Regions from separate parts of the Mesorhizobium sp. M0894 genome, predicted to be linked through region 3. Evidence: riboswitches for the same ligand, from Rfam matches in the RefSeq annotation. Region 3 holds a riboswitch; each other region holds the start of a gene.
The links. A riboswitch is a leader RNA that binds a small molecule or an ion and turns the genes downstream of it on or off. The one in region 3 is predicted to bind cobalamin.
Positions count from the first base shown of each region.

Region 1: another riboswitch for cobalamin. It lies ahead of NKH91_RS30465 (ATP-binding cassette domain-containing protein); the one in region 3 lies ahead of metE (5-methyltetrahydropteroyltriglutamate--homocysteine S-methyltransferase).
Region 2: another riboswitch for cobalamin. It lies ahead of NKH91_RS10480 (DUF1636 family protein); the one in region 3 lies ahead of metE (5-methyltetrahydropteroyltriglutamate--homocysteine S-methyltransferase).

Region 1 is NZ_JAMYOG010000029.1:33,826-43,418, forward strand. It holds gene NKH91_RS30430 (EAL domain-containing protein) at 1-547, opposite strand, end outside; gene NKH91_RS30435 (DHA2 family efflux MFS transporter permease subunit) at 721-2,256, opposite strand; gene NKH91_RS30440 (HlyD family secretion protein) at 2,560-3,738, opposite strand; gene NKH91_RS30445 (MarR family winged helix-turn-helix transcriptional regulator) at 3,735-4,214, opposite strand; gene NKH91_RS30450 (FecCD family ABC transporter permease) at 4,296-5,297, opposite strand; gene NKH91_RS30455 (ABC transporter substrate-binding protein) at 5,327-6,271, opposite strand; gene NKH91_RS30460 (ATP-binding cassette domain-containing protein) at 6,268-6,654, opposite strand; gene NKH91_RS30465 (ATP-binding cassette domain-containing protein) at 6,587-7,009, opposite strand; cobalamin riboswitch at 7,177-7,381, opposite strand; gene NKH91_RS30470 (GyrI-like domain-containing protein) at 7,658-8,491, shown strand; gene NKH91_RS30475 (bifunctional helix-turn-helix transcriptional regulator/GNAT family N-acetyltransferase) at 8,529-9,464, opposite strand.
Region 2 is NZ_JAMYOG010000004.1:268,875-278,467, reverse strand. It holds gene nuoF (NADH-quinone oxidoreductase subunit NuoF) at 1-727, opposite strand, end outside; gene nuoE (NADH-quinone oxidoreductase subunit NuoE) at 738-1,808, opposite strand; gene NKH91_RS10510 (hypothetical protein) at 1,844-2,251, opposite strand; gene NKH91_RS10505 (NADH-quinone oxidoreductase subunit D) at 2,248-3,438, opposite strand; gene NKH91_RS10500 (NADH-quinone oxidoreductase subunit C) at 3,439-4,041, opposite strand; gene NKH91_RS10495 (NuoB/complex I 20 kDa subunit family protein) at 4,047-4,628, opposite strand; gene NKH91_RS10490 (NADH-quinone oxidoreductase subunit A) at 4,619-4,984, opposite strand; gene NKH91_RS10485 (winged helix-turn-helix domain-containing protein) at 5,321-6,520, shown strand; cobalamin riboswitch at 6,550-6,753, shown strand; gene NKH91_RS10480 (DUF1636 family protein) at 6,792-7,226, shown strand; gene cobW (cobalamin biosynthesis protein CobW) at 7,223-8,275, shown strand; gene NKH91_RS10470 (cobaltochelatase subunit CobN) at 8,294-9,593, shown strand, end outside.
Region 3 is NZ_JAMYOG010000021.1:15,895-25,487, forward strand. It holds gene NKH91_RS27805 (MFS transporter) at 81-1,709, shown strand; cobalamin riboswitch at 2,211-2,411, shown strand; gene metE (5-methyltetrahydropteroyltriglutamate--homocysteine S-methyltransferase) at 2,507-4,852, shown strand; gene NKH91_RS27815 (FMN-binding negative transcriptional regulator) at 4,933-5,148, opposite strand; gene NKH91_RS27820 (dihydrodipicolinate synthase family protein) at 5,183-6,085, opposite strand; gene NKH91_RS27825 (trans-sulfuration enzyme family protein) at 6,138-7,370, opposite strand; gene pdxR (MocR-like pyridoxine biosynthesis transcription factor PdxR) at 7,496-8,947, shown strand; gene NKH91_RS27840 (hypothetical protein) at 9,353-9,565, opposite strand; gene NKH91_RS27845 (B3/B4 domain-containing protein) at 9,494-9,593, shown strand, end outside.

The DNA.
Region 1 (9,593 bases), on a different contig from region 3:
GCACCAGGTCGATCAGCGTCTGCAAGGAGATACGCTCGTCGACGACCAAGCGGTTGGCGCTGAGCTCGCTGATGTCCTCGTGCGTGGCCACCCAGCCGCCGTCAGGCATCGGTTGATGGCAGACCTGAATTGTCCGGCCATCGGCGAGCTCGGCTGTCCAGTTCCCCGAAGCAGTGCCCGAATTGACTGCCCGGGCCAACGCCAGATAGGCGTCCGCATTCATTGCCGAGGTCCCGACAGCGACGCGCCGCTCGACGATTTCGCGCAGCGCCGCACCCGGCTGCAATTGCTCCGGCGCAAGGCGATAGATTTCCGCATAGCGCCGGTTGCACAGGATCAGCCGTTCATCGGCGTCAAAAAAGCAGATGCCTTGCGAGATGTTCTCGATCGCGGTCTGGAACCGCAGTGCCTGGTCCTGAAGCGCTGCAATCGTGGCGCGAAGCTCGCGCTCGAGCGCCTCATATGAGGCAGTCGCCAGTTGTGCCAGCGTCGTCAAATTGGCGGATTCGGGCACTTCGGCGGTTTGCCTGGATGATTTCGTGGCCAAACACAGTTCCTCCCGCTGATGCTTGAGGCAAGCAAAGGAGGCTCGCCTTCAACCCAAAAGCGAGTGCATATTGGTCGGGATATACTAATGGCAGGTGAACCGGCTCAATGCCGACCCGACCGGCACAGGCAACGGAAGCCGTGAGCCGGTCGCGGTTGCCGGAGCCGTGAGACTTAGTCCATATGCGCGGTAGGCGCTCCACCGGCGGGCGGCGCAGCCTTTGGCTTGCGCAGCAGGAAAACAAACGGGACGGCAAGCAGTGTCATCATCATCAGCAGCTTGAAGTCATTGACGTAGGAGATCATCATCGCCTGGATATTGACCATGCGATCCATCAGCGACAGCGCCATCGGATCGCCGCCCGCTGCTGCCGGCGACGCCGCCCAGAGGTTGGGATTGAACGGGTTGACATAGGCCGAGAGCTCGGCGTGGTTGATCTGCGTGTTACGCACCAGCAGAACCGTCACCACCGATACGCCGATCGATGAGCCAAGATTGCGCACCAGGCTGAACAACGCCGTGGCATCGGTACGGAAGCGTGCGTCGAGCGTGGCGAAGGCCACGGTGGACAGCGGCACGAACACCATTCCCATTCCAAGGCCCTGGATGACGCCGGAGCTGAGGATAAGCCAGTTGTCCATCTGCGGCGAGAAGCTGGACATCGTGTAGAGCGATTGCGCGGTCAGCAGGAAGCCGATGACGACGAGGATCCTGGCATCGATCCTGTGCATGATCCGCCCGACGAACAGCATCGCGATCATCGTGCCGACACCGCGTGGCCCCAGGACGATGCCGATGGTGAGGGTCGGATAGCCGAAGATGGTCGACAGCATTGGCGGCAGCAGCGACATGCTCGCCAAAATGAGCACGCCCATGACAAAGATGAACGCCAGCCCGGTGACGAAATTGCGATCGAGGAAGATCTTCGGGTCGATAAAGGGGTGCTCCGCCGTCAACGTGTGAATGGTGAATACCCAGAAGCCGGTGATGGAAAGACCAAGCTCGATCCATATCTCGATCGAGGAAAACCAGTCGACCTCGCCGCCGCGATCTAGCATCAGTTGCAACGCGCCGACACCGAGCGAGAGCATGGCGAAGCCGAAGAAATCGAAGCTGCGCACCCGCCGGGCAACGCTGGGGAGATATGCGGCCATGCCGAGGAAGGCGATGATGCCGACCGGCAGGTTGATGAAGAACACCCAGCGCCAGTTGAAATTCTCGGTCAGCCAGCCACCCAGCGTCGGGCCAAGGATCGGTCCCAGCATGATGCCGGCGCCCCAGATGGCCATGGCCTGGCCGTGGCGTTCCCTAGGGTTGATGTCGAGCAGGAAGGTCTGCGACAGCGGCACGATGGCCGCACCGAAGACGCCTTGCATCAGCCGGAAGAGAACGATGGTCTCCAGGCTCCAGGCGATGCCGCACAGCATGGAGAAGACGGTAAAGCCGACCACCGCCGTCAGGAACAGTTCCTTGCGACCGAAGCGGTCGGCAAGCCAGCCGGTCACCGGCGTCATGATCGCGGCGGCAACGATGTAGGAGGTCAGCACCCAGTTGATGTTGTCGGGGGAGGCGCCGAGATCGCCGGTCATGGTCGGCAGCGCAACGTTGGCGATCGTCGTGTCGAGCGCCTGCATGATCGTCGCCAGCATGAGCGCAACTGTGATCAGGCCGCGGTGCGGCACTTCGCGAAAGGGTTCTGGGCTGCTCATGACGTAAAACTTCCAGCAGGTAACAAAAACGTGTACATTAGGTTTCCGGACGGCGAGGCCCCGCTGTAGAGAGACCCTCATCGCGGTGGGACGCGAGCATCGATGTGGGGGTTACATCGACTGAGCGTCTCGACAAAGCGGGCGCCTGCCGCCCGGAAACCTGAGGACCGAAGATCCTGCGCGCGTTGTCTGCTCAGGCAGGCTACAGCGCAGCGCGTCTACGCATTCAACTTTTCCTGCGTCTCCCTCGGACCAATCCTGCATCCATCTCGCTGTTTGCTATGCGGCCGCTGTTCGGCCTCTTTACTTGGCCTCGCCTGCCGTCGCGCTGTGGAAAATGCTCGGCAGCCCGCGGGAAACGCCGGTGTCCACCGTGACCGTCGCGCTCATGCCGGTGCGCAGCGCCGTCTTGGCGTCGGCATCGGTCAATTCCAGGCGGACCGGAATGCGCTGCGTGACCTTGACCCAGTTGCCGGTCGCGTTCTGCGCGGGCAGCAGCGAGAACTCGGCCCCGGTGCCGGCGCCGATCGCCTTGACGGTGGCTTCGAACGTCTTGCCCGGATAGGTGTCGACCACGATTTCGGCCTTTTGGCCCGGATTCATGTTGGTGAGCTGCGTTTCCTTGAAATTGGCGTCGACCCAGGTATCGCCGGTCTCGACCAGCGAAAACAGCGGCGTGCCCGAGCCGACATACTGGCCGACCTTGAACGAAGCGGCCTGGCTGATGATGCCGTCGGCAGGCGCTTTGACTGTTGTCTGGACCAGATCGTAGGCCGCCTTGTTGCGTGCAGCGAGCGCCGCCATCACTGTCGGATGCTTGTCGGTCTCGATGTCGGGATTGCCGCCAAGTGCCGCCTTGGCGCTGACGATCCCTTGCTGGGCCACGGCCAGCTGCTGCTTGGCCTTGTCGAGGTCGTTCTTGGCCTCGTCCAGCGACGACTTGGCGTTGATGCCCTTGCGGGCAAGGTCGGCGGCGCGGTCATACTGCGACTGCGCGTACTGGACCTGGCTTTCGTCGGACTTCTCTTGCGCCAGCGCCTGGCTGTAGGCCGCACGCAGCTGCTCGACATTGAGCCGCGCGCCGGCCACCGCCGCATCGGCCTGGGCCAATGCGATCCGGTAGGGCTCGGGATCAATGGCGAACAACACGTCGCCCTGCTTGACAGACTGGTTGTCGAAAATATCGACCTGAACGATGCGGCCCGCCGTATCGGCGGCTATCGACACCTTGGCCTGCTGCAGATTGGCGTTCTCGGTCTCCTGATAGCGGCCGCCGGTCACCCAGACATAGCTGCCGCCGGCGATCAACGCAGCGGGCAGCACAAACATCAAAAGGAGGCGGCCGGCACGACGCTTCTTCTTCGGCGCCACTGGCGCCGGAGCTACCTGCGGAGCGACCGTTACCGGAGCTGCCGCCGGCTTCGCGGGAGCTTCCATCTCCAGCTTGGCCGCATTCTTATCTACTTTGGCTACCGCGTTCATGCTGCTGCGCCTTCCGTATTCTTCACTTTTTCCGAGGGCGGCGTCTCACCATCCGCAAGATTCTGCACCATTGTCTCCAGCGCCTTGACCAGGACGCGGCGATCTTCCGGCGAAACGCCAACGAGCGATTCCTCATACACCTCGCCGGCAAGGCTCTTGACGTGGGCGTAGGCTGCGTTCGCCTTGGCGGTCGGGAAAATCATGCGCACTCGTCTGTCGGTTGCGTCGGGACGGCGCTCGATCCAGCCGCCCTCCTCCATGCGATCGACAAGACGCGAGACGCTGATCGGCTCGATTTCGAGAAGCTCGGCAAGCCGCGCCTGCGCGACACCCGCCTCCTTGGCGACGCGGACCAGAAGCCGCCATTGCGCCGAAGAAAGGCCAAAACCGCTGGCGCGCGCCTCGAAGCGCTTGCGCATCAGGCGCTGCACGTCGTGGATCAAAAAGCCCAATCTGTCGATGCCGTCGGAAACCATGAGCGACATATATAATAAGCGTGCTCATAATTCAAGGAGCCGGATTATGCCAGAGGGTGGCAAATGTGCATGGCAGTCACATCATGAGCGATTGCGAATGAGCATCGTGACCACGAAGAAAGCGCCGACCGAACTGGTGATGATGCCGATCGGCAGTTCCTGCGGCGGCAACAGCGTGCGCGCGAGAAGGTCGCTTGCCAGCAACAGCACCGCTCCGAAGAGGGCGCAGCTTGCAATCAGGCGCAGATGAAGCGGGCCGGCCAGGGTCCTGGACAGATGTGGGATCATCAAGCCAACGAAACCTATGACGCCTGCGACCGAGACAAGGATCGCCGTCGAGAAAGCGGCGACGAGAAATGTCATCCTGCGCATCCGCGCAACCGGCACGCCGAGGCTTTCAGCGGCATTCTCGCCGGCCAGGAAAGCGTCGAGCCGGCGGTGGTTCCAAAGTCCATAAACAAGGATGGTGCCTGCGCCCAGAGCAGCCAGCTCGATATTGTCCCAACGGGCCAGCCCGAGCCCGCCCATCGTCCAGAACAACACCGAGTGAGCGGCGCGCTGGTCTCCGGCAAAGACGAGATAGTTAGTCAAGGCGGTGAACATGAACGAGACGGCAAGCCCGGCGAGGATCAGCCGTTCGGGGCCTTGCCCCCTCACCCGCGAAACCAGCAAAAGCACGATGCCGGCGGCCAATACGCCGCCCGTGAAGGCCGCGACCGGCAACGTCCAGATACCGAAATGGTCGCCAAAAATGGTGATGACGGAAACCGCGCCGGCCGCGGCTCCGGACGACAGGCCGAACAAGAACGGATCTGCGAGGTCGTTGCGCGTTACCGTCTGCAGCAGCGCGCCGATGACGCCCAGCCCGGCGCCGACACAGATGGCCATAATCGTGCGCGGTAGCCTAAGATCGAGGACGATCTTGGCAATCGGGATCTTGCCGGCCGGACCGGACACGATGTCTCCGTCCAGCCCGGCGGCATGTCCGAGCGCAGCAATCACGTCGCTCAACGCGATGACCGTCGATCCATAGGCAATCGACAGCAGAGCAAGAGCGGCAATCGCTGCTGCTCCTGCTGTCATCGCCAATTCGAACGCTCTCTGGCGCAAGCTCAGAAAGCTTCCGGGTGCATCGCCCTGGCGATCTTGCCGATCCCCTCGATGTTGGCAGGCCCAGGCGTCAGTTCGGCATAGCGCAGCGCAATGAAGTGCTCATTTTTGACCGCCTCAGTCTCCTTCATCGCCGGATGAGCTTTCAGGAAATCGAGCAGTTTTCTGTAGCCGCCGTCCTGGTAGTCGAGCAGGATAAGAAATTGCGGATTGCGGGCCGCCACCGTCTCCCAATCCGTATTGCCCCAGCTCGTCGGCATGTCGGCCATGATGTTGTCGCCGCCCGCTGCGGCGATCATGGCGCTGGGGATCGCGAACTTGCCTGATGTGAAGGGTTTGTCTTCGCCGGAGTCGTAAAGAAACACACGCGTTCCCGTGCGGTCGCCGATCTTTGCCGTGATATCGGCGAGCTGCGCCTTCCAGTTCGAAACAAGCTTTCCCGCCTCCGCCTCCTTGCCAAAAATCTTGCCCAGCTTTTCGACATCACCATAGAGCAGGTCCATCGAGGCGGCGGGGCGGTTCTGGTCGAGATGGACGCAACTTTCCGTCAGCACCAGCGTCTTGATACCGTGCGGGGCCAGCGTATCGGGCGTCACCTCGCCGCCAGGCTTCATACCGTAATACCAGCCGGCGAAGAAGAAATCGGGCTCGACGGCGACGAGGTTTTCGAGGGTCGGGTATTTCGGCGCGAGTTCCGGGATCGCGCCCTGCTCGGCCTTGAATTCCGGACCGACCTTATACCATCCGGTGATGCCGGTCAGGCCGACGATCGATGGTTGCAGCCCCAGCGCGAAGGCCATCTCCGCCATGTTCAGATCTTGGATGACGGCGCGCTTCGGCGCGGCGTCGAACGTCAGCGGCGTGCCGCAGCTATCAACGGTTACCGGGAAAGCGAAGGCGGTCTGGGCAAGTAGGAGGGAGGCAAAAGACAGTACGATGCGTTTCACGGATGTTGCTCCTTGGTCAAATCGGGATGTGAAGAGGCGCGGTTCGGAACGTCGAAGACCGTGAGTTCGCGGTCTTCGGTGGGATGGCGCAGCCAAAGCACGTCAACGCCGAAAATCTCGCGGATCAACTTCTTGGTCAGCGCCTCGCGCGGACTGGCAAGTGCCTGCAGGCGGGCCTCGTTCATCACCGCGACCCTGGTGGCAAATGGCGTGACAAGCGACAGATCATGAAGCACCGCCACGACGGTCATGCCAAACTGCGATACGAGTTCGAGAAGGTCGCTGCGGGCGCGCGGATCGAGATGATTGGTCGGTTCATCGAGGAACAGGATTTTGGGCTCCTGGGCGATGGCGCGCCAACTGGGCGCGTTGCCGCTCGCCACCGGATAGCGAGCCGATCGTGCGGCCGAGCAGCGGCAGCAGGCCGGTTCTGCGAAGTGCTTCAATGACGATGTCGCGTTGCTCGCTCCTCCGTCGCAAGCCGGCATGCGGGACGCGCCCAAGCTCGACGTAGTCGATCACGGCAAGCCGCGGATCAGGCTGGTCGGTCTGGCCAACGACCGCCATGTGCAGTGCCCGCTCGGCGGCCGAAAACCTCTCCAGCCGGCGTCCGGAAAATCTCACATCTCCCGCGCTTGGCCGCAGCGTACCGCATAGCATGCGCAGCAGCGTCGTCTTGCCGGCGCCATTGGGGCCGATGATGGCGAGGCGGTCGCCCGGCGCTATCGAAAGGCTCACCGCGCTGACCAGGCACCGGCCATTCGTCGTCGCGCTCAGTTCACACGCTTCAAGAAGAGGCTGGGAGGCGTCCAACTTACCGTCACTTTCTCAATGGCGACGGAAGGAAGCTGGACGGACCGGCCGACAAGACCGATGTCCACGTCTCCTCCCGGCACACCCCGTCCGGTCAACTCATGCTGATGGCAGGTCTCCTGGCTCGCGGGTCTTTGCGCCATCCTGCCTTCCCAGCCTTGCCGGCCAGTGGCACTTCGGATTTTTGCTAACCGCTTACAGTTGCGGGGGCAGCCGCGGCCTCGATCCGAAGATCTCACCGTGTTCCCTTTTCACCCCTTGCCTTTCGACTCGGGGACCATCAGTCAGCCACCCTAGTTTTCCGCCAATCACAGCGCAATAAGTCTTGTCAGAAGGAGCCATATAGACCTCGTGATGTAATAACGTTACATTTAAAAGGACGTTTGCCCGCTTCCTGTCAAGCCTTTTCGCGCGATTTGCGACTTGCCGACGACCGTCGCTCTCGATTTGCGCAGTGCGCAATTTCGATCAAACTGCCTCCGCCAGGAAGCGGCACCATAATCTTGCCAATATAAGACATGGCCAATGTAAAGACTGGGCCAATGCGGAGACTGGGCCAATGCGAGGTGCCAAATGAATCCGACCGAGAAGGCGCTGTGGTTCGTCGAAAGCCATCTGCCCGAAGCAGTCTCGCTGGACGATGTCGCCAAGATCAGCGGGGTGTCGCGCTTTCATGTGACGCGGGCTTTCGGCGCGGCTACCGGCCGTTCGGTGATGAGCTACGTCCGTTCTCGCCGACTGACCGAAGCGGCGCGCAAGCTTGGCGCCGGCGCACCCGACATCCTCTCGGTCGCGCTCGACGCCGGCTATGCCTCGCATGAGGCCTTCACCCGCGCCTTCCGCGACCAGTTCGGCACCACGCCGGAACTGGTGCGCGCACAAGGCTCGCTCGACAACCTCGATCTTGTGGAGCCGATCCTGATGGACCAGTCCTTTCTCGCCACTCTCGAACCGCCGCGTTTTGAGACCAGCCGGCCGTTTCTCATCGCCGGTCTCGGCGAGCGCTACAGCTGCGAAACCAGCGCCGGCATCCCGATGCAGTGGCAGCGGTTCGGCCCCTATATTGGCAACATTCCTGGCGAGATCGGCGACGTCGCCTATGGCGTCTGCGTCAACGGCGACGACGCCGGCAATTTCGACTACATCGCTGGCGTCGAAGTGTCCGATTTTTCGGACCTGCCGAGGGAGTTTTGGCGTGTGCGCGTGCCGGCGCAGAAATACGCCGTGTTCGCCCATCGTGACCATATCTCGACCATCCGCCGCACGGTCAACACGATCTGGAACAAATGGCTGCCAGCCTCTGGGCACGAGATCGCCGATGCGCCGGAATTCGAGCGTTACGGCCCCGAATTTGATCCGCACAGCGGCAATGGCGGGCTGGAAATCTGGATACCGGTCAAAGGGTGAGGTACGGCAGGCCGACGCCGAAGCGCCGGAAGCGCTGCTACAACTCCAAATTCCAGTTCTGGCCGACCAGATCCTGGCCGAAGGAATGGTGGCGCTCCTCGTTGGTCAATTTAAAGCCCGCAGCCTCATAGATGTGGCGGGCGGCGGCGAGCACGTCGTTGGTCCACAGCGTCAGTGTCCTGTAACCCGTGGGGCGGCAAAAGCCGATACATTCCTCGACCAGCCGCTTGCCGATGCCGAGACCTCGCGCCGAGGGCTCGACGTAGAGCAGGCGCAATTTCGCCACCGCGTCCGACTGGCGCACGACGAAGACGGAGCCGACGACCTCGCCTTCCCGCTCGGCGATCCAGCTGCGTTCCCATTTCGGATCGAAGGATTTGACGAAGGCACCGAGGATTTCGGCGACCAGCGCTTCATAGGTTTCGTCCCAGCCATATTCCTGCGCGTAGAGCAGGCCCTGGCGATGAATAATCCAGCCGATGTCGCCGACTTGCAGAGGCCGCAGCATATAGGGAATTTTGGGCTCGGCGCTTCCGCCCAGCAAACGCTGCACCGTCTGCATGGCTTTGACCAGCCTGTCCTGTTCGGCATCCGAAAGCCGGTCGAGCAAAGCCGCGACCTGGTCGTGCGAGCCCTGGTTCAGCGGTGCGAAGGCCTGCCGCCCGGCCTTGGTCAGCGCGATCGACGAGCGCCGCGCATCCGCCTCGATCGTGGCACGCTCGACCAGATCACGCTCCTCGAACTTCTTCAGCAGCCGGCTGAGATAACCGGCATCGAGGCCGAGATCGCGCCCAAGATCGGTGGCGGTCAGGCCATCGCGATGCGCCAGCTCATAGAGCACCCGCGCCTCGGTCAGCGAGAAGGTGCTTTTCAGCAGCCCTTCGTCGAGCAGCCCGATCTGGCGGGTATAAAAGCGGTTGAAGGCCCGCACCGCGTCGATCCGCTCCTTGCCTGGGTGATGATGAATGGTCATGGCATCCTCCTCCGGGCAAGATCAGCGATTTAGTTGACTTGGTCAAGTATCTGTTTGAAGCATCCGTTTGAAGCAATTGTCCTGATGATGCTCACCGGGCGCCTTGACTCACGCGAGTTGCCAGACTAT
Region 2 (9,593 bases), on a different contig from region 3:
AGAACAGCTTGGTGCCGACATTGTTGGGCCGGCCGAAGGACGAGAACCAGGCGGCACCGCGGCGCAGGATGGTCGGCGCGACAGCGATGGACTCGACATTGTTGACCGTCGTCGGGCAGCCATAGAGGCCGACATTGGCCGGAAATGGCGGCTTAAGCCGTGGCTGGCCCTTCTTGCCCTCGAGGCTTTCGAGCAGCGCCGTTTCCTCGCCGCAGATATAGGCGCCGGCGCCATGATGCATGTAGATGTCGAAATCATAGCCGGAGGTGTTGTTCTTGCCGATCAGCTTGGCCGCATAGGCCTCGTCGATGGCGCGTTGCAGCGCCTCGCGCTCGCGGATGAACTCGCCGCGCACATAGATGTAGGCGGCGACCGCGCCCATGGCGAAGCCCGCAAGCAGGCAGCCTTCGACCAGCGTGTGCGGGTCGTGGCGCAGTATGTCGCGGTCCTTGCAGGTGCCGGGCTCGGACTCGTCGGCATTGACGACGAGATAGCTCGGCCGGCCGTCGCTTTGCTTGGGCATGAACGACCATTTCAGCCCGGTCGGGAAGCCCGCGCCGCCACGTCCGCGCAGGCCGCTGGCCTTCATCTCATTGACGATCCACTCGCGCCCCTTGGCGATGATGCCGGGCGTGTTGTCCCAGGCACCGCGCGCCATGGCGCCGGCCAGCGACTTGTCGAAGCGGCCGTAGATATTGTTGAAGATGCGGTCTCTGTCCTGAAGCATTGCTCGTTCCTCAGACCGGCTTCTTGCCGGTCGGCCGGCTTTTGTTTCCGGGCGACGGCGTGGCCGCCTTGGCGGCAGTCTTCGCCGGTTTAACCTTGGCCTCCGGCGCTTTGAAAGCAGACGCCGGCTCGGCCTTGTTCTTGGGGCCTTTGCGCTGTTTCGAGACGTCCTCGACCTGCGGCTCGGCCTTGTTGGCATTGGCGGCCGAATGCAGCGGCGCTGCAACGCTCGCCGCCTTTTCCGCCGCGGGCGCGACTTTTGTCGCCGATGGCGATTTCAGCGCCGGACTGGTCTCGACAGCGTCGGTCTTCGGCTTGCTGGCATTCGAGGGCGCAACCGGCGCCGGCGCGGCAGAAGCGGCTGGCGGGGCCGGCGCCGCGGGTGCTGCGGCGGCAGCCGCCGGCGCCGCTTCCTTGGCGGCCTTGGTCGCCGCCCTGGTTTCCCGGTCGCGGGTCGCCTTCAGGATCGCCTTTTCACTCTTGAGGGTCGTCAGGCCACTGGCCGGCTCTGAGGTGACGCGGCCGTTTTGCGGTCCTGGCGTCACCGAAGCACCCTTGCCGGCGTCATAGAGGTCGATGATCTCGGCAAGCCGCTCCGGCGTCAAATCCTCGTATGTGTCCTTGAAGACCATAACCATCGGTGCGTTGACGCAGGCGCCGAGGCATTCGACCTCCTCCCACGACAGCGTGCCCTTGTCGTTGGTGTGGAACTGGTCGTGATGGATCTTCGAGCGGCACACATCCATCAGCGATTCCGAGCCGCGCAGCATGCAGGGCGTGGTGCCGCAGACCTGGACATGCGCGCGGGTGCCGACCGGATTGAGCTGGTATTGCGTATAGAAGGTGGCGACTTCTAGCCCGCGAATATAGGGCATGCCGAGCATGTCGGAGATCGTCTCGATCGCCGCCTTGGTCACCCAGCCTTCCTGCTCCTGCGCCAGCATCAGCAAGGGGATGATCGCGGATTGCTCGCGCCCCTTCGGATATTGCTTGATCCACTGCTTCGCCGCTGCCGCATTCGCCCGGTTGAAGGCGAAGGAGGCTGGCTGGAGGCTGGCTTCTGCGAGACGGCGGACTGACATTTAGCGATCGACCTCACCAAAGACGTATAGGTTCGTCATCTTGCTGCGGCCTCCTTACAAAGTTTCGCCGTACCGTCGAAACATTGGAAAGTCGGCGAATTTGTCATGACAGGCGGGCAAACGCCGGATTTACCAGCCAAGCGAGCAACAAGCCGCGCGAACCCTGTTTTGCCGGAAGCGGCTGCCGATACCTCCGCCTTAGAGAAACTCGCGCCATCCGGCGCTGCGACGCTACACTCGCATGTATCTCTCTTGAAATAGAAAGCATCGACATCGGCGGATTCTGCTGTCGCACTTTCTTGCATGCCAAGCGTGACGTAGCTCAGCTTGAAGTGCTGCTTCACAAGATCGGAAGCATCGATAGACGCTCCGCACTCGATTGCATATGCAGGGTGCATTGCGACAGCAATGACGATTAACATGAGGCTCAGAATGCGATTCACCGATCGACCTCACCAAACACGATGTCGAGGGAGCCGAGAACGGCGGTGACGTCGGCCAACATGTGGCCGCGGCACAAAAAGTCCATCGCTTGCAGATGCGCAAAGCCGGGGGCGCGCAGCTTGCAGCGGTAGGGCTTGTTGGTGCCGTCGGAGACGAGATAGACACCGAACTCGCCCTTCGGCGCCTCGACCGCGGCATAGACCTCGCCGGCCGGAACGCGGTAGCCTTCGGTGTAGAGCTTGAAGTGATGGATCAGCGCTTCCATCGAGCGCTTCATCGCCGCGCGCTTCGGCGGCACCACCTTGCCGTCGAGGTTAGACACCGGCCCGCTGCCCTCCTTACCGAGCAACAGGTCGACGCACTGGCGCATGATTTTCGCCGACTGCCGCATCTCTTCCATACGCACCAGATAACGGTCGAAGCAGTCGCCGTTCTTGCCGATCGGAATGTCGAAGTCCAGCTCGGCATAGCATTCGTAGGGCTGCGATTTGCGCAGATCCCACGGCGCACCCGAGCCGCGCACCATGACGCCGGAAAAGCCCCAGGCCCAAGCGTCGGCCAGGGAGACGGTAGCGATGTCGACATTGCGCTGCTTGAAGATGCGGTTGCCGGTCAAAAGCGCGTCGAGGTCGTCGACCGACTTCAGGAACGGGTCGATCCACTTGCCGATGTCCTCGATCAGCTTCTGCGGCAGGTCCTGGTGGACGCCGCCCGGCCGGAAATAGGCCGCGTGCATGCGCGAGCCCGAGGCGCGCTCATAGAACACCATCAGCTTTTCGCGCTCGACAAAACCCCAGAGCGGCGGCGTCAGCGCGCCGACATCCATCGCCTGCGTCGTCACATTGAGGATGTGCGACATAATGCGGCCGATCTCGGAGTAGAGAACTCGAATAAGCTGCCCGCGCTTCGGCACCTCGATACCGAGCAGCCGCTCGGCGGCGAGCGCAAAGGCATGCTCCTGGTTCATCGGCGCGCAATAGTCGAGCCGGTCGAGATAGGGCACGGCCTGCAGATAAGTCTTGTGCTCGATCAGCTTTTCCGTGCCGCGATGCAAAAGCCCGATATGCGGATCGACGCGATCGACGACTTCTCCGTCAAGCTCCAGCACAAGGCGCAAAACGCCATGCGCAGCAGGGTGTTGCGGGCCGAAATTGATATTGAAGTTGCGAACGGAGGTTTCAGCCATTTACTGCTTTGCCTTCTCATCTCCCGGAAGCACGTAATCCGTACCTTCCCACGGAGACAGAAAATCGAAATTGCGGAATTCCTGCTTGAGCTCGACCGGCTCGTAGATGACGCGCTTGGCTTCGTCGTCGTAGCGCACCTCGACGAAGCCGGTCAGCGGAAAGTCCTTGCGCAGCGGATGGCCCTCGAAGCCGTAGTCGGTCAGGATCCGGCGCAGATCGGGATGGCCCGAAAACAGCACGCCATAGAGGTCGTAGGTCTCGCGCTCGAACCAGTCCGCGCCGGGATATATGCCGGTGATCGACGGCACCAGCGTCTCTTCGTCGGCCTGGACCTTGATGCGGATGCGGATATTCTGCCTCGGCGACAGCAGGTGATAGACCACGTCGAAGCGCTTTGCCCGCGACGGATAATCTGCGCCGCAAACGTCGATGATCGAAATGAACTGGCATTTCGGGTCGTCGCGCAGGAAGGTCACCACCTCGATCAGGTCGCGCGGCTCGACCGAGATAGTGAGTTCGCCATAGGCGAGCACCGCTTCGCCGATCCGGCCGGTCAGCTTCTCGCCAAGATAGGTCGAGAGGTCATTCAACGCCTGGGTCATGCCGCTCACCGTTCGATCGTGCCGGTGCGGCGGATCTTCTTCTGCAGCAGAAGGATGCCGTAGAGCAGCGCTTCAGCGCTCGGTGGGCAGCCGGGCACGTAGATGTCGACCGGCACGATGCGGTCGCAGCCGCGCACCACCGAATAGGAATAATGATAATAGCCGCCGCCATTGGCACAGGAGCCCATCGAGATGACGTAGCGCGGCTCCGGCATCTGGTCGTAGACCTTGCGCAGCGCCGGCGCCATCTTGTTGGTCAGCGTGCCGGCGACGATCATGATGTCGGACTGGCGCGGAGACGCGCGCGGCGCGACACCGAAACGCTCGCTGTCGTAGCGTGGCATCGAGGTGTGGATCATCTCGACGGCGCAGCAGGCGAGGCCAAAGGTCATGAACATCAACGAGCCGCTGCGCGCCCAGGTGATCAGCGCCTCGGTCGAAGTGACGAGAAAACCCTTGTCGGCGAGTTCGTTGTTGATCTCCAGGAAGAACGGATCATCCTCCCCCACCGGTCTGCCGGTGTTGGGGTCGATGAGGCCCTTGGGCTTCGGCGCGACGAGCGTGCCGGAACTGTCGTTCAATCCCATTCCAGCGCTCCTTTTTTCCATTCATAGGCAAAGCCGATGGTCAGCACCGCCAAAAACACCATCATCGACCAGAAACCGAGCATGCCGATCTGACTGAACGACACTGCCCAAGGAAACAGGAAGGCCACCTCCAGATCGAAGATGATGAACAGGATCGACACCAGGTAGAAGCGGATGTCGAACTTCATGCGGGCGTCGTCGAACGAGTTGAAGCCGCACTCATAGGCGGAAAGCTTTTCCGGATCGGGGTTGCGGTAAGCCACCAGGAACGGTGCGGCGAGCAGCGCCAGGCCGACGACCAGCGCCACGCCGATGAACAGGACGATGGGCAGGTACGAACCTAAAAGTGCGTTCATGCTGCAGTTTTCCGTTGGCGGCCAATCCACTCTGATTACAGCACCGGACCCACTTGCGGAAGCGTGACAGATTAACCACTGAACCGTTTTAAGGGGGCTCTATGCTGCAACGCGGCGAGGGTTAGCGCAGCGCTTTCGGCGAAGCAAGTCAAACCTTGTTCAAATCGCGGTGCTGGACGGCATATCCGGGAAAACTGGTCCGATCCGCTCCTGTTTGATTTCCTTCACTTTTCACTCCACTTTTCTCTCCTGACATAGATGCCGCCAAAACCTTGCTAGCATGGGGCGGAATCGCAGGTCATTTTCTCTGTCTAACATCGTCCGGATACCGCCTTCATGAAAGAAAAAATCTCGCTTGCCCTGGCCCGTCGCATTGCGCTTGCGGCACAGGGATTCAATGACCCGCGCCCCAGCGGCACGCCTGACCGCCGGCATCTGGCCCGGGTGCTTGCACGTACCGGCCTGCTGCAGATCGATTCCGTCAGCGCCGTGGTTCGCGCCCATTATATGCCGCTCTATTCGCGGCTTGGCCCCTACAAGCTGGCGCTGCTCGACGACGCCGCGGTGACACGCAAGCGCATGGTCTTCGAATATTGGGCGCATGAAGCCTCGTTCTTGCCCGTCGAGACCTATCCGCTGATGCGCTGGCGCATGCGGCGGGCCGAGCGCGGCGAGGAAATGTACAGCGGACTGGCAAAATGGGGCCGCGAGCACGCCGCCTACATTGAGGACATCTATCGCGAGGTCGCTGAACGAGGCCCGATCGCGGCGTCGGCTTTCGAAGGCCAGAAGGGCTCGGGCGGCTGGTGGGGCTGGAGCCATGCCAAGCATGCCTTCGAATGGCTGTTCTGGGCGGGCCGCATCACCACGGCGCACCGGCGTGGTTTCGAGCGGTTCTACGATCTGCCGGAGCGCGTGCTGCCGCCAACGGTACTCGCTTTGCCAGTTCCGTCCCCCGCGGACGCCCACCGCGAACTGCTGCGCATCTCCGCCCGCGCCCATGGCGTCGCCACGGCGGGCGATCTGCGCGACTATTTCCGCCTCTCGCCCGCCGACATCAAGGGCCGCATCGAGGAACTGGTCGAGGCTGGCGACCTGTTGCCGGTGAGCGTCGAAGGCTGGAGCAAAACAGCCTATCTCCACAAGGACGCCCGTTTGCCGCGCAGGATCGAGGCGCGCGCCTTGCTTGCGCCGTTCGATCCCGTCGTCTTCGAGCGGTCGCGCACCGAGCGGTTGTTCGACTTCCACTACCGCATCGAGATCTACACGCCGGCCGAAAAGCGCCAGTATGGCTATTATGTGCTGCCGTTCCTGCTCGGCGACAGCATCGTCGGGCGCGTCGACCTCAGGGCCGACCGCCCGGCCGGCGTATTGCGCGTCCATGCCGCCTATTCGGAGCCCGGCGCCCCGCCGCAAACTGCCGCCGCCCTTTTCGAGGAATTGAAGCAGATGCAGGGTTGGCTCGGGCTCGAGCGCATCGAGGTGACGGCTGCCGGCGACCTCGGCCAGCCGCTCGCAGATATCGCCGCGTCATAGACGTGCGTTGACACGACTGCCTTCACAAGCCTAAATCCGTTCCAGACGGTCCCCTGCCCGCAACGGCAAGGGCCAAGAGGGAATGCGGTGCGAAATCTCGATTTCAAATCCGCGGCTGTCCCCGCAACTGTAAGCGACGAGCCAAGGCCGAAAACCACTGGGATATTCCCGGGAAGGCGGCACCCAGGCGATGACCCGCGAGCCAGGAGACCTGCCGTCTAGGACATAAGAATCCGATCGCCTGGCGGGTTTTCCGGGCAAGGAGCCTGATTTGGAACGCGACAGCAGTTTTCCGGCTGAGACAGCGGATTTATTGTCCGGCCATGGTGATTCCCCGGCCGGCGTTACCGTCATCGTCTGCTCGTCCTGCCGTGACGAGACCGGTTCGGACGCTTATCCCCGCGCCGGCGAACTGCTCGCCGAGCACACGCGCCGCGCCGCTTCCAGCGAAAACATTAAAATCCGCACCGTCGAATGCCTCGGCAATTGCAAGCGCCGGCTCAGCGCCGCGATGCTGCGCGACGGCTGCTGGAGCTATGTCTTCGGCGACCTGACCACGACCAGCGGCACCGATCTGGTGACGGGGGCAAAGCTGTTCGCTACTTCGACGGACGGCCTCATTCCGTGGCGCGGCCGTCCCGATTGCCTGAAGCGCGGCTTGGTTGCCCGCATCCCTCCCCTCGACCTTTTGAAGGACTTGATATGACTTCCCCAGATTCGGCCGCCAACGTTTCGCGCGTCCCCTGCACCGTCGTCACCGGCTTTCTCGGCGCCGGCAAGACGACGCTGATCCGCCATTTGCTCGAAAACGCCAAAGGCAAGCGCCTGGCCATCATCGTCAACGAGTTCGGCGATATCGGCATCGACGGCGAGATCCTGAAGGGCTGCGGCATCGACACTTGCCCCGAGGAAAACATCGTCGAGCTGGCCAATGGCTGCATCTGCTGCACTGTCGCCGACGACTTTGTCCCCGCGCTCGACCAGATCCTGTCGCTGACGCCGAAGGTCGACCACATCCTGATCGAGACGTCCGGGCTGGCCCTGCCCAAGCCGCTGGTCCAGGCCTTCCAGTGGCCGTCGGTGAAAAGCCGCGTCACGGTCGATGGCGTCATCGCCGTCGTCGACGGGCCGGCGCTGGCTGATGGCCGCGTTGCCAACGACATGGACGCCCTGCAGGCGCAGCGCGCGCAGGACGAGACGCTCGACCATGACGATCCTGTCGAGGAGGTGTTCGAAGACCAGCTCGCTTGTGCCGACCTGATCATCCTGTCGAAGAGCGACCTGCTGGACGCAGCCGGCGCGGCGCGCGCCAATGCCGTCATCGGCAAGCATGTTGCGCGGGCGGTGAAGATCGTGCCGACCTCGCAAGGCAAGGTCGATCCGTCGGTGCTGCTCGGCCTTGGTCTCGCCGTCGAGGACGACATCGAGAACCGCAAGACCCATCACGACGACGAGCTCGACCACGAACATGACGACTTTGACTCGTTCGTCATCGACATTGCGTCGGTGTCCGATCCGGACGAGCTGGCACAACGCGTCGCCACGGCGGCGGAGGAAGAAAACGTATTGCGCGTCAAGGGTTTCGTCGACGTCGGCGGCAAGCCGATGCGGCTCTTGCTGCAGGCCGTCGGTCCGCGCGTCAACCACTATTACGACCGCGCCTGGACCGCTGAAGACGATCGCCGCTCGCGCCTCGTCGTCATCGGCCTGAAAGGGCTGAACCGCCCGGCGATCGAGCGTATCCTCGCCGGCTGATCCCAGGTACGAGCCGCGATGCACATCCTCACCACCACATCCGCCTCGCTCGACGATCTCGCCGAGCCTGTCGATCTCAGGCAAACGCCTGCGGATGTCGTGGCGCTGTCCTTCACCGACAGCGACCTCGCCGGGCTGGCGGCGGCGTGGAAGGCAGATGCGGACCGCCTGCCGTCGATGCGGCTCGCCGCCTTGCGCGACCTGCGCCACCCGATGTCCGTCGACCTCTGGATCGACAGCGTCGCCCGCCACGCCAAGGTCGTCCTGGTCCGCATCCTCGGCGGTTACGACTGGTGGCGCTACGGCTGCGACCAGCTTGCCGTTGTCGCGCGAAATCGCGGTATTAAGCTGGCGCTCCTACCGGGCGAGAGCCACGACGAGGATTTGCGGCTGATCGAAGGCTCGACGCTGCCGCGCCAGGAACTTGATGGTCTGCTCGACTATTTCCGCGAAGGTGGCCCGGCGAATATGACGGCGCTGGTGCAGAGGTTGGCAAGTCTCGCCGGATCGGGTGCGGCGGTCGCTGAACCTGTCAGCGTGCCAAAGGCGGGATTTTACGAGCCGGGACGCGGCGTTATAGAAAGAATGGACTTATCAAGCGTCGGCATTCCGTCGCGCCCCCCTCTGTCCTGCCGGACATCTCCCCCACAAGGGGGGAGATCGGCTGTCACTGACCGTCTCGCGACTTCTGCAACATCGAACATTGACGAAGGCGACGATGACCAGGCGATCTCCCCCCTTGTGGGGGAGATGTCCGGCAGGACAGAGGGGGGCGCGACGGAACGCAGCCTAAATCTACCGTCCGCCGAACCCGCCCCCATCATCCCCATCCTGTTCTACCGCTCGATGCTGCTCGCCGCCGATGTCGCGCCCATCGATGCGCTTGTCGAGGCGCTCGGGCAGCGTGGCATAGCGCCGGTCCCCATCTTCGTCTCCAGCCTCAAGGACGCGGCATCGCTCGCCGTTGTCGAAACCGCGTTTGCCGCGCTGAACCCTGCCGCCATCATCACCGCCACAGCTTTCGCCTCGGGCGCCGAACCCGGCGTCGAGACGCTGTTCGACCGCGCCGGAGTGCCGGTGTTCCAGGTCGTCGTCGCGACCACCCGCCGCGACATCTGGCAGAACAACCAGCGCGGCCTGGCGCCCGCCGACCTTGCCATGCATGTCGTCCTGCCCGAGCTCGACGGCCGCATCCTGGCCGGCGCCATTTCCTTCAAGAGCGAAAGCGAGATCGATCCGGCATTGGCCTTCCGCGCCTTCGCCAACCGGCCAGAGCCTGACCGCGTGGCGCAGGTCGCGAACCGTATCGAGGCCTTCG
Region 3 (9,593 bases):
AGCTTGGCTTGTACGGCGAGGCCATGGTTGAGTGAGGCGAACCAAATCCAGCCCCGCGGTCGATCCCGAAGCTTCCCACAATGGCGAAGAGAACATCTTCACTCGTTCCTTTTCAGCACAAGACCTTCCGTTCGCTATGGTCGGCTGCACTCGTTTCGAACCTTGGCACCCTGGTGGAAGGTGTGGCGGCGGCCTGGCTGATGACGAGCATCGCCACCTCCCATGGAATGGTGGCGCTCGTCCAGTCATCGACCACCCTCCCCTACATGATCTTCTCGCTCGCGGCGGGAGCGCTCGCGGACAACTTTGACCGTCGCCGGATCATGTTGACTGCGCAACTGCTGATGGTCTGCGTATCCGCCTTCCTGGCGTTCCTGACCTATGCGGGGGAAATGACACCCTGGACCCTTCTGGGTCTCACCTTCCTGATCGGCTGTGGTTGGGCATTGCACGATCCCTCTTGGCAAGCCTCGATGGGGGATATCCTGCCTCGCGAACACCTGCCTAGCGCGGTTGCGCTCAACGGCATGAGCTACAATCTCATGCGCAGCATCGGGCCGGCGATTGGCGGCATAATCGTGGCCACAGCCGGTGCGGCCTTCGCGTTCCTGTTCAACGTCTTTTGCTACTTCGCTCTGATCGCTGCGCTGTTGCGGTGGAAAGCCGTACGGACACGACAAGCGCTGCCGCGGGAGGCTTTCGGCAGTGCGATGGCGGCGGGCTTCCGTTACGTGCTCTTGTCGCCGAACCTTCTCAAGGTCATGTGCCGGAGTTTCATTTTCGGCCTCACCGCCGTTGTCATTTTGGCTCTCCTGCCGTTGGTTGCTCGCGAACAGATCAAAGGGACCGCGGTCACCTACGGCGTGATGCTCGGCTTCTTCGGCCTGGGAGCGATTTGCGGCGCGCTCCTCATCGGGCGGGTCCGAGAAGTTCTCTCCAACGAATGGGTCATTCGCGGTGCGTTCTTTATACTGGCGATCAGCTGCTTCTTTCTGGCATGGAGTGAGCACGTTTGGCTGAGCTGTCTCCTCCTCATGCCGGCCGGTGCGGCCTGGATTCAATCATTCTCGCTGTTTAACGTCACAGTGCAGCTTTCGGCGCCGCGGTGGGTGGTTGGACGCGCCCTGTCTCTCTATCAGACGGCCACATACGGCGGCATGGCGGCGGGAAGCTGGCTTTGGGGCGAACTGGCGGATGTCCAAGGTGTTTCGGGAGCCTTCCTCGTCGCCAGCGTGGTTCTTGTGATTGGTGGACTGATGGGGATCGTTCTGCGTCAGCCGGATTTCGAAACGCTCAATCTGGATCCGACCAACAAGTTCAGCGAACCGACGCTGCAACTTGACCTGCGGCCACGAAGCGGTCCGATCATGGTGATGGTCGATTATCGTATCGATCAGAGAGATGTCCCAGAATTTCTCAGTGTGATGACATCGTGGCGAAAAGCCCGGCTGCGAGATGGCGCCAGACAATGGGCGTTGCTGCGTGACCTGGAAAAGCCCGAACTATGGACCGAGTGCTATCATGTGCCAACCTGGGTCGAGTATGTTCGCCACAACAACAGGCAGACCCAGGATGACGCCGAAATCGTTGCGCGCCTGGAAGCGCTGCACCGTGGCGATTGTCCGCCCAAGACGCATCACAAGATCGAACGCCAAACCGTGCGCGTGCACGACGATTTGCCGCTCAGGCCTCATTTGGACAGGACTTGAGCTGGCCCGGTGGTTTGAGCCGGGTTACCTTGAGCCGGTGGGCTGCGAACAAGCAGTTCGAGACATTGGCCTCGATCACTTCGCAACACGCCGCTGCGCCTGGCCTCGGTGTGCTCCCCCCGAAATCGTTGTGTCATATCACCGAGGGCATCACGGCCAACAGCTTCCACATGGGCAACAGCCTCGCCATTGAGCCGAATATGGTCGCGAGCAGATCACCAACGAAGCGGTCGGAACCTCGGAGCCGAAGTTCGACGCCGAGGTGGTTCGCATGATGCGCTAAGCAGCACCACGGCGCTTGCCGGTGTGTTTGCTGCCGGCAGCCGACGAACTCCTATCCTCCTGGACAAGGGCGCCGTGCGTCATTGCTTTGATTTACCGGCCGCTCAAGGCTTCCACAGTTTTCGCTTTCGAGGCGACCTTTGGAACATGCCAACGGAAATTTAACATAACGACATAAACATTTCTTTATGCGGCGTTGACAAAGAAGCGAACTGCTGTAATTGTCTCCCGCGTCGTGGTTCTCCGTACGGCGCTGCCGCAGCGGAGCTAAGAGGGAAGCCGGTGCGATGCCGGCGCTGCCCCCGCAACTGTTAGCGGCGAGCCAACCCCACTCATGTCACTGAGGCGAATAGCCTTGGGAAGACGGGTAGAGGCTATGACCCCGCGAGCCAGGAGACCTGCCACGGCGAATTACGTCCACGGGCGGGGTGTCTCGGTGGCCGCTGCAGCCTGGCGTTCGTGCCGGCCTGCTAGCGCCTTCCTTGTCACCGACGCCCCAACCATCGGGGTCTGGCATGACTGTCTCTCAGCAAATTCCTGTAGCAACGCTCGGCGTGCCCCGCTTCGGTCGTCGGCGAGAACTGAAATTCGCGCTTGAAAGCTACTGGTCCGGAAAATCGTCCGCTGCCGACCTTCTCACGACCGCGAAGGCGCTCCGTGCCGCTAGCTGGGAGGAGCAGCACGATCGCGGCGTGTCGAAAATCCCGTCGAACGACTTCTCGCTCTACGACCATGTGCTCGACACCGCAGCCATGGTCGGCGCCGTTCCATCCCGTTACGGCTGGAATAGCGGCGAGGTTCCACTTCACATCTACTTCGCAATGGCGCGGGGCAACCAGGGTCAGACGGAGGATTGTCGACACGCTGGTCACCAGCAGGCGGCTCATCGGTCTGATGTAACCGCGATGGAAATGACCAAGTGGTTTGACACCAACTATCACTACATTGTGCCGGAACTCAACGATGATCAGACGTTCGCCCTCTCGTCGACGAAACCGGTCGATTACTTCATCGAGGCTAAAGCTCTCGGCGTTCACACACGCCCAGTCATCCTTGGACCGATCACCTTCCTCAAGCTGGCGAAATCGCCTGCCGAAGGATTCGATCCCATCGCGCTCCTGCCGCGGCTGCTGCCCGTCTACGAGCAACTCCTGCAGAGGCTGAAGCTGTCTGGAGCCGACTGGGTGCAGATCGATGAGCCAGCGCTTGTCCTCGATCTGAACCCGAACGAACGAGCTGCGTTCGAATTCGCCTATGGCCAGCTGTCGAAAGCCGCGCCCGAGCTGAAGATCATGCTGGCTACCTATTTCGGGCCGCTGGGAGACAATCTCGAAACCGCGGTTTCTCTGCCCCTGGCCGGGCTGCATATTGATCTCGTGCGCGCTCCCGAGCAGCTGGAAACGGTGGGTCGGCTCGCACCGAAGGATCTGGTGCTCTCGCTTGGCTTGATCGATGGCCGCAACGTCTGGCGTGCGAACCTGCCCGCCATTCTCGACCGCATCAAACCGATCGTCGCCGGCTGGCCCTTGGACCGCGTCGAGATCGCGCCTTCTTGCTCGATGCTGCATGTGCCGATCGACCTCCGCATGGAGACGGAACTCGACGCGGACATCAGGTCGTGGCTCGCCTTCGCGGCCCAGAAGACCGACGAGTTGGTGTTGCTTGCCCGGGCCCTGTCCCAAGGCAGGGATGCGGTGGCAGGCGCGTTGAAAGCGTCTGCCGAGGCTGCCGCCACTCGCGTGACATCCACGAAGATCCATGACCCGCTAGTTGAGGGGCGGATCGCCAGCATTGACGACAGCATGAAGCGACGAGAGAGCGCTTTTGCCGAGCGCTCCAGAGTCCAGGCCGGCACGCTCGGGCTGCCGCCGTTCCCGACGACGACCATCGGGTCCTTCCCGCAGACGCCGCAGGTACGCAGGGCGCGGGCCGCTCATGCGAAGGGCCAGCTGAGCTATGTCGACTACGAGACCTTCCTGAAGAAGGAGATCGAGGCTGCAATTCGCTGGCAGGAAGAGATCGGGCTGGACGTGCTGGTGCACGGTGAGTTCGAACGAAACGACATGGTACAGCATTTCGGCGAGCAGCTGTCCGGCTTCGCCTTCACCCAGCATGCCTGGGTGCAGAGCTATGGGTCGCGTTACGTGCGCCCCCCCATCATCTTCGGCGACGTATCGAGGCCCAATCCGATGACGCTGCGCTGGTGGCAGTTCGCCCAGTCGCTTACGGAAAACCCTGTGAAGGGAATGCTCACAGGCCCAGTGACCATTCTCAACTGGTCTTTTGTTCGCGACGACGTACCCCGCTCCGAAGCATGCCGCCAGATCGCGCTCGCCATCCGCGACGAAGTGACGGATCTCGAATGGTCCGGCGCAAGGATGATCCAGATCGATGAGGCCGCGTTTCGCGAAGGATTGCCACTGCGCCAGTCTGATTGGAACGACTATCTCGACTGGGCTGTCGAATGCTTCCGGATCGCTTCAACGGGTGTAAAGGACGCGACTCAAATCCATACCCACATGTGCTATTCGGAGTTCAACGAGATCATCGACGCGATCGCTGAAATGGATGCGGATGTCATTTCGATTGAGACGTCGCGCTCGAAAATAGAACTGCTGGACGCCTTCACGAGCTCCAAATATCCGAACGAAATCGGGCCCGGAGTCTACGACATTCACTCACCACGTGTCCCGGAAGTCGGGGAGATTTCGGATCTCGTCATGCTTGCCCGCGAGCGACTGTCGGATTCCCAACTGTGGGTAAACCCGGACTGTGGCCTCAAAACACGCAAATGGGAGGAGGTCCGCCCTGCCCTCATGAACATGGTCGATGCAGCACGTGCGCTCCGGGAGAAAGTGTAGGCCGGAGGGTTTCCTGGTTGCTCACCATCGTGGTGAGTCACCGGCTGCCGCATGTCGGCCGTGAATGTGCCAAAACGCGATCACATCCGAGAATGTGCACTTTCCTTCGGCACGTGTACTAGTCGCGCAGGAGTAAAGGGTACCGTTTTCTCCCTGTGACGTGTCGAGTTCGAAGGGGATGTGATTGGCGTCGAGACGCTCCGGCCATGGGTTATCAGCATGCCAAGTGCACTGTTCTCGATCAGTTCGTAGAGGACTTCTCGGCTCGGTTCATCGAAATGCGCGGGTACATACATGACAGGTTCCTTCACTGGCCGCCGGGTTCGCTATTCACCGGTTGACATCCGATGGCAAGCGTTCCAACGCGGCGGCGATCTGGCGCTTCGCTGCTGAGGGCAGAGGCAGGATGGGACGCGGGGGGTCGGCACGGCAAATGTCGAGCAATTCGGCAAGTGCATAGACGACGCGAAGGCTCGAGAACTCCTTAAAGAGGCTCCAGAGCGGCGCAAGCGTGGCATCGATCCGTCGCGCTTCGGCCGCATCGCCCTGTTGCGCCGCCGTGACGATCTTCACGCAGACCTCGGGCAGGATGCCGGCGAGGACGCTGTACCATGTGTCGGCGCCGGCGATCATGGCCTCTGCGGCGTTCCAGTCGCCGCTGTAGCCGATCGAGAACCCTTCCGGCACAGTGCGCCTCTGGTCGGCCAGATGGCTCTTGATCGCATCGCTCTTGTCTGTCGGATTCTTGATAGCGACAATCCCACCCACCTTTGCCAGGCGGCTGACGAGTGCTGGGGTGAAATGGAAATGCGTCGTTCCTGGATTGTCGTAGACGACGATCGGCAGGCCGCTCTCGCACGCCACCGTCGAGAAATGTTCGAACACCTCGTCATCAGTGAGCGGGGTGTAGGAGGCGGCCGCAAGCAGCCCCGCGGCAGCTCCAAGGGCCTTGGCGTCCTGCGCGAACCTCACTGCTTCATCGGTGCGCAGCGCGCCCACACCCACCAGGAGCGGCATTCGCCCGGCGATTTCGTCCAAGGTCTCGGCGAGCGTCCGTCGCCGTTCCTCGCGCGACAGATACATATAGGTGCCGGTGCTGCCGAGAAGACCGATGGAGTCGACCTGAGCGGCGCCAAGCCGAGCAATCAGCCTGCGCAGAGCAACGGTATCGACGCGGCCGTCACGATCGGCGGGCGTGATGGGAAACGCGGAAAGACCGCTCAGGAATGCCATGGCAAGGCTCCAGGTTTGTGCGTGAGCGCAGGACTGGCCGGACGACAGGTCATCACAAGGCGTCCAGAGCCCGCCGCAGGTCGGCGATTAGGTCATCGACGTCTTCAAGACCCACCGAGAGACGCATGAGGTCCTCGCCGACTCCATCGGCCAGATGCGCATCCTTGCGGATCGGCTGACGAGCACGGGTCAGGCTTGCCGGATGATAGATGAGGCTGTCGGCATCGCCGAGGCTGACAGCCCGGGTGATCAGGTTGAGCCGGTCCATCATCCGCCGCGCGCCCTCGAACCCAGCGTGGAGGCCAAAGGCCAACATGCCCGACCCTTGGGACATCTGCTTTCGCGCCGTCACCTGATCAGGGTGCGAGTCGAGGAAGGGATAACTCACCCATGCCACCGCCGGGTGCGCCTCGAGCGCCTGAGCCACCGCAAGGGCTGTGGCGCTGTGGCGTTCCATGCGCAGCGTGAGCGTCTTCAGACCGCGCAGGATCAGGAAGGCTGACATGGGCGAGAGCGCTGCGCCGGTGATGTAGCGCAGGCCCGTTTCGTGTAGCGTGCGGAGCGTTTGCGCGTCGCCGAGAATTGCCCCGCCAAGGGCATCGCCGTGCCCATTGATGTATTTGGTCAGCGAGTGGAGCACGAGGTCTGCCCCATGTTCGAGCGGCCGCTGGAGCGCGGGGGAGGCGAAGGTGCTGTCGACTGCAACCTTTACACCGCGCGCGTGGGCGCGCTCGGCAATGGCAGCGATGTCGAGGATGCGGCTCAGCGGATTCACCGGCGTCTCGAAGAAAACAAGCCGGGTCCGCTCGGTGATCGCGGCATCGAGATTGTGAGGATCGGACAGGTCGACCGCGACGACCTTGATGCCGAAGCGGGGGACCGCCTGTTCGACCATGGCAAGCGTGTTCGCATAAAGCGTCCTGTGGACGATGAGTTCATCGCCTTGGGACAGGAGCGACAGGATCAGCGTCCCGAAAGCCGCCATCCCCGAGGCAACGACCAGACCTGCCTCGGCTCTCTCCAGATTGGCGAGCCGTTGTTCGAGGATCTCCGTCGTCGGATTGTATTCGCGCGCATAGAGCCTTCCGCCAAGAGTGGCGGCCGCCTCGTTTGCTGCCACGCTTTCGAATCCATAGGTCGACGTCAGGAACACTGGCGGCTGGACGGCATTGGAAAAGCGGGCCGGATCGTAGCCATGATGGATCGCCCGGGTGGCAAATCCGGGACCGGTGTCGTTGAGCGACCGCGTGAGAGCATCGGTTTCGGATTGATAGGAGCGGGTCATTCGGCCTCTGAGATCTTTCTTGGGTTCGAAAGATTGACGGCAAACTGGCCAATGTGAAATATCCAGTTGGCGGTGAAAGAGATGGTCCAGTCTTGAGTGACGGTTCTGCAGGTCGCTCGCACGCGATGGGTGCACGCCAGATCTACGAGGCCCTTCGCGAGCAAATCCTCGGCGGCGTCTATGAAACCGGTAGTCAGCTGCCGTCCTCACGCGGCCTGGCAAATGACCTTGGGGTTTCGCGAACGACGGTGACTGTCGCCTATGAGCAACTGACTGCGGAAGGTTTCATCGAAGTCCGTCAAGGCGCACGACCTCGCGTTGTATCCTCGCTGATCGGTCCTGAGACGAGCCGCACTGTCGCGAAACGAGTCGGCCCGGTTGATCTGTCCGCCTATGGCGAACGACTGCGCGTTACGCCGCCCTGGCCGGATTATCTGCCGACTGGGCTGAAGGTCGATTTCCGCTATGGCGACCTGGCGCCGTCAGACTTCCCCGCATTGGTCTGGAAACGTGCGATGAACGAGGCGATGGGGCAGCGCCCGTTGCGTCTTGCCTATGACGATCCTCGCGGCTCGCGCCGGCTGCGCCAGGCGCTCCAGGGCTATCTCTGGCGCGCCCGAACCCTGAGCTGCGACCTCGAGCAGATCATCATCGTCAACGGTTCGCAGCAGGGCCTCGATCTGTGCGCTCGCCTGCTTCTCGATCCCGCCGACCGCTTCGTCATCGAGGACCCGTGCTATAGGATGGCGCGTCAGGTCTTTGCCAGTACGGGTGCCTCGCCCGTCCCGGTCACCGTCGACGAGGACGGGATGAAGACGGAGTTGCTGGCGGGGATCGGGGCACGACTGGCCTATGTCACACCATCGCATCAGTTTCCGCTGGGCGGCGTCATGCCGATCGCGCGCCGCCATCAGCTTCTGGAATGGGCGCGGCACAACAACGCCTATGTGATCGAGGACGACTACGACAGCGAATATCGCTACGACATCAATCCGGTCCCTCCGCTGCACAGTCTTGAGGACCACGGGGCTGTCATCTACCTCGGCACGATCTCCAAAACGCTCTCGCCGATGCTGCGTATCGGCTACCTCGTCGTCCCGACGGAATTGCAGGAGGTCTTCGCTACCGCCAAACAATTCTCGGACCGGCATTCGCCGGTGGCTGAACAGGAGGCTCTGGCCTGTTTGATCGAAAGTGGCGGCTACGAAAGCCATGTGCGGCGTGTGCGCAGGCTGAACGGCGAGCGTCGGGAGACGTTGTTGGGCGCCTTGCGGCACAGCTTCGGCGATCGCATCGCTGTCCAGGGAGCAGAGGCCGGTCTGCACGTCGTCGTTTGGTTCGACGAACTGCCGCGATCGCGGGAAACGACCCTGGTCGAAGCCGCCCGAGGCGCGGGCCTGGGGCTACACCTGATCTCGCCCCTTTACGAGCGGCAGTCGGACGAAGGCCACATCGATCGCATGGGGCTTGTCATGGGCTATGCCGCTTTGAGCATTCGGCAGATCGAGAAGGGCGTTGAGGTCCTGCGAGCGGTTGTCAAGCAGGTGCAAGACGCGTTGCCGGGACACGGTGGCTAAAACGGCGGGGACGTGGCGTGCTGGCGAGGATACCGACCCCTTGGGCTGAACCGCATTTCGTGCAAAGCCAACTGGACTGGGAAAACGCCATGCAACTGGCGCTGTTGATCAGGCCAGTTTTGCAGCAGGTTTCCACGAGACGAAGCTCCGACAGCGATGATGACCTGGCTAGGAAAGCTGCTTCATATCCATATCGCGCCTGCTGCCTCCTATGAAATGGAGGATCTGGCGGAGGCGTAGCTTGTTGCCGGCCGAGCGGCCTCGAGCACCCGCAAGACATAATCGACGATCTCTACCACGCCTTGTCCACGGTCCGAATGATGGAATTATCCAGCGCATGGTGCGGCATGCACCATGCCGATGCCAGAAGATCTGGACGCTCGACAAGCACCTTTCTTCAAACATTTACCGAACCACCCGCAGCGCAAAGCCTCCCCATGAGAAAAGAGCATCCCATGCTTTCACGCCATTGATTGCCCCGAGATCAAGGCCCGCTACCGGGATTTTCATCTGATCAGCATTGTGGTGCGGAACGCTGGAATCGACGTGCCGGATGCACAGGCGTTGAACGACACGATTGCGGCGGCGGAACAGGCGGCGCTTCGCGATGACGCCCAAAGGGACGCGCGTCTTGCGGCGTGGGCCG